DNA from 2 places in the Shewanella sp. SNU WT4 genome. Region 2 is predicted to be linked to the other one. Evidence: predicted binding sites of a transcription regulator. Region 2 holds the regulator's gene; the other holds the start of a gene.
The links. The regulator sigma-54, encoded in region 2, starts transcription at its own class of promoters, with help from an activator protein. The targets are predictions, from matches to a motif close to GTTGGCACGNNNNTNGNNT.
Positions count from the first base shown of each region.

Region 1: flgA (flagellar basal body P-ring formation chaperone FlgA) is a predicted target of sigma-54. The motif match lies at 1,272-1,290, and genes of this name have one in related genera.

Region 1 is NZ_CP041151.1:3,206,051-3,208,238, reverse strand. It holds gene flgM (flagellar biosynthesis anti-sigma factor FlgM) at 1-295, opposite strand, end outside; gene flgA (flagellar basal body P-ring formation chaperone FlgA) at 425-1,147, opposite strand; gene FJQ87_RS14425 (chemotaxis protein CheV) at 1,338-2,188, shown strand, end outside.
Region 2 is NZ_CP041151.1:956,736-958,923, forward strand. It holds gene ptsN (PTS IIA-like nitrogen regulatory protein PtsN) at 1-137, opposite strand, end outside; gene hpf (ribosome hibernation promoting factor) at 140-427, opposite strand; gene FJQ87_RS04295 (RNA polymerase factor sigma-54) at 456-2,024, opposite strand; gene lptB (LPS export ABC transporter ATP-binding protein) at 2,130-2,188, opposite strand, start outside.

The DNA of each region.
Region 1 (2,188 bases), 1.8 Mb from region 2:
TAACTATGTTAGCCGCCAAGCGTTCAGGGTCTATCTTATAGCGCCCTTCAGAGATGGCGAGTTTGATTTGATCAATTTTCTTTTGATCTATGTCAGGTGAGCCGGCCATTTTAGCGCTCGCGCCTTGTAACTGCTGCGCTTGCGGCGTCAACTTGACTGAGTCCGTGTGCACAGTCGTCGCTTGAGGTTGAACTGGCGCATTAGCATTTCCTGTTTGAGGAAGCGCCGCTTGTTGAGACTTGCTGTATACCTGAGTATTGCTGGCAGAATTCAGCTTGGAAAAATCAATCGCCATAATTGGCTCCAATAGCATGCGTTTACAATGTATCTAGTTATCGACCAAAAGCGTTATGACTTAACTTTTTTTTCGATAAATATTTAAGTCGTTAATAAAACAATAGTAAATATTCAGCAAGCAAATAGCTTACATATTTATTTCAACTGTTCCCACTTTAGTCACGACTGCTTTAATCAATTTTTGCGATTGAGCGTTCTTAATCTGAATATGTTCACCGAGCACACCATTACTTTCAGCAACGCCTTGAGTGCGAATCGTAAAATTAGTGCTCTTAGCAATAATAGTGACACTATCACCTTCACACACAAAACATAAATTTTCAATAAACACCGGACTTGCTTGGCTAATTCGCCGTTTGCTGCGACTGCCTATGATGGGTTCAAGCTCACTAAATTGCTCACCTCGCAGCTGACTCTTCTCGATCATGGCAATATCTAACATCTCGCTAGTCAGTAATTCGCCCACATTAATGGGACGCCTGGCAACGACCACAGGAAAGCGAATATCAACTTTGACTGCGACAAAAATCTGCCACGGATAATCAAGCTCGGGGCTATCACAGCTAATTTTGACTGTGTTATTGCGACTGATAGCGCGCTTGGCAGCGACTTCGGCTCGAATAGCGCCGCTGCACAGTGGCAATTTTACCCGCGCGTTAGGTGTGTGGGCTTGTATGGATATTTGCGCGCCAGTAATAGGTTCTACCTCATCGGCAATGGCAGCGGTTGCCAATTGTTTAATGTCATCCGCCGTTGGGCGCACAGCCGTGTTGGCGCTGTCACTATTGGCCGCCGCGGTGACGTTAACACTGAATGCTAACGCGATAATTATCCATATGCTTGTTGTCATAGTGTCAAATCTGGCTTATTTTTCAAGAATGCACCTATACTTCAAACAGTCATTTCACGGTTAATGATTTTTTTAAGGTTTTTAGCGTCATAGTTTCGACGCTGCGCTATAACTAATGTAAATAAAGCAAGTTATGTGCCTATACTCTTTACGAGTAGGAAGGGAATCAAATAGTAACAAAGGCAATGATATGGCAAATATTCTTGAATCTGTAAATCAGCGTACTCAGCTGGTCGGTCAAAACCGATTAGAGTTGTTGCTATTTAAACTCAGTGGCAAACAAAGATTCGGTATCAACGTTTTCAAAGTCAAAGAAGTACTGCAATGCCCGCCGTTAACGACTCTGCCTAAGCTCAGTCCTTTAGTGCGCGGTGTGGCTCATATTCGTGGTCAAACCATTTCTGTGATTGATTTAAGTGCGGCAACTGGCGGGCAACGCATTGAAAATGTAGATAATTGTTTTATCATCATTGCGGAATACAACCGCAGTATTCAAGGCTTCTTAGTCAATTCTGTTGAACGTATTATTAACATGAATTGGGGCGCCATTTTGCCGCCACCTGATGGCACGGGGCGTTTTTCGTATTTAACCGCTGTGACTGAAATAGAAGGCGAACTAGTCGAAATCCTTGATGTTGAAAAAATTCTCGACCAAATATCCCCAGTCAAAACCGAAATTAGTCAAGAAACTGCCGACTTACTTAATATTGATCGCGATAAAAATTATCACATCATGGTGATTGATGATTCGGCTGTGGCCCGTAAGCAAATCATTCGCTCGCTTAATTCGTTACAACTTGAAATTGATACCGCCAAAGATGGCCGCGAAGCACTCGATATGTTGAGAGCTCGGGCCGAAACTTGCGATGATGTTTCTAAGCAAATTCCGTTAATTATTTCAGATATTGAAATGCCAGAAATGGATGGCTATACCCTGACCGCTGAAATTCGTGATAACCAAAAACTTAAGCATATCAAAGTAGTGCTGCACACCTCGTTAAGCGGCGTGTTTAACCAAGCTATGGTTGAGAAAGTCGGGGC
Region 2 (2,188 bases):
CTCTCAAAAATTTCTTGGGAAGATAGGTTGGGGTATTGAGCTGCCACTAGATCACTGACAAGCTCAAGCCCCTTTTTCTTACTGCCCGGAGTGGCACAGGTAGTGCACTCTGGTCGCAGGATGGTACTGAGTTCCATCGTTAATGTTTTATCAATTTCTCTTTGTGTTTAATGACTTGACGGTCCAACTTATCTATCAGGGCGTCAATCGCGGCGTACATATCTTGATGTTCGGAGGTAGCGAATATTTCACCGCCACTCACTAGTAGCTTGGCTTCAGCAATCTGCTGATTTTTTTCAACATTTAAAACAACATGCACATTATTGATCTGTTCAAAATGACGTTCAAGCTTTGTGAACTTGTTTTCAACATACTCGCGTAACGAATCGGTTACTTCTACGTGGTGCCCTGTCAGATTAATTTGCATAGATGCCTGCCTCCAGTGAAATGGTGGGTTATAAACTTTTACGCTGATTGGACGGTGGGATCAACATAGCTTCTCGATATTTAGCTATGGTGCGCCGTGCAACGTTAATTCCCTGTTCTGCCAAAAGCTGAGCCATTTTACTGTCACTCAGTGGTTTCTTTTGGTTTTCTGCAGCGACTAGCTTCTTTATAAAAGCTCTAATTGCTGTAGAGGAGCATTCTCCGCCGTCATCCGTGCCTACATGGCTAGAGAAAAAGTACTTTAATTCAAAAATCCCCTTAGGGGTATGCATATATTTTTGAGTCGTCACCCGTGAAATCGTCGATTCATGCATTTCAACGGCTTCAGCTATGTCATTAAGAACCATAGGTTTCATCGCTTCTTCACCAAACTCAAAGAAACCTTGCTGGAACTCAACTATGCAAGTCGCCACCTTTAGAAGCGTATCATTGCGACTCTCTAAACTTTTAATAAACCATTTGGCTTCTTGCAAGTGGCCGCGAATAAACTGACTATCGGCTTGATTGCGACTGCTGCGAGCCATGGCGGCATAATGCTGGTTTACATTCAGTTTAGGCATATTATCGGGATTGAGCTCTACAACCCAACGACCATTTTTTTTGCTGACCGATACATCAGGGATCACGTATTCATCGCTATTTGGCGTAATTAACGAGCCGGGGCGCGGATTTAAGGTCTGGATCAGTTGCAGCGCATATTTGACATCATCTTCTTTGAGCCGAGTTTTTCGCATTAATAAACGAAAATCTTTGGCGGCTAAGACATCCAAATGTTCATCAATCAGCAGTCTAGCTTCCGCTAAATATGGTGTGTTTTCATTAAAATGCGACAGCTGAATAAGTAAACATTCGCGCAAATCTCGGGCGCCGACACCTATGGGATCAAAATGCTGAATCCGTTTAAGCACAGCTTCCACTTCATCAAGCTCTATATCGTCATCATCACTAATGGCATCCAGAATTTCAGCAGTCGATAAGGTGAGATAACCGCGTTCATCAATCGCTTCAATAATAGTGGTAGCAATGGCGCGATCGGTATCGCTAAACGGAGTCAGATTCTTTTGCCATTCTAAATGCTCATACAAGCCTTCGCAGGTTTCACCTTGAAACGGCATGTCATCATCGCGCAGATTAGCAGAGCCTGTGTTACTAGTTGCGGTAAACACTTCATCCCAACTGCTATCAAAAGGCAGCTCTTCTGGCATAGTTTCTTGGGTGAGGGCATCACTAGTATCGACACTTGAACTATCGCGCTCCATATCGACTTCATAGGAGTCAGCTTCAACGGCATCAGCTTCATAACTCATGTCGCTGCTGTCTGCTGTATTGTTGTCATTGGTTTCTAGTTCTTTGTCCTGATTCTTAACGTGAGTGACATCGAACTCGTTGCCTTCCGTCGCGGCTTGGATGGGATCATATTGCTCTTCATCCAATTCTAATAGCGGATTAGACTCCAGGGCTTGCTGGATTTCCTGCTGTAGTTCCATGGATGATAATTGCAGCAGACGAATGGCCTGCTGCAATTGCGGAGTCATGGTAAGTTGCTGACCCAGTCTAAGCTGGAGTGACGCTTTCATAATTACCGCTATCCCTACTTATGAGAGTTGTGATGGAAAACACTGAATAATAAGCGTATATCACAAAGTAAAAGACGACCTTACTGATCGCCTTGTTAACGTTAACTATAGCCTGAATTGTTCACCTAAGTACACTGCGCGCACTTGTTGGTTATCTAATATTT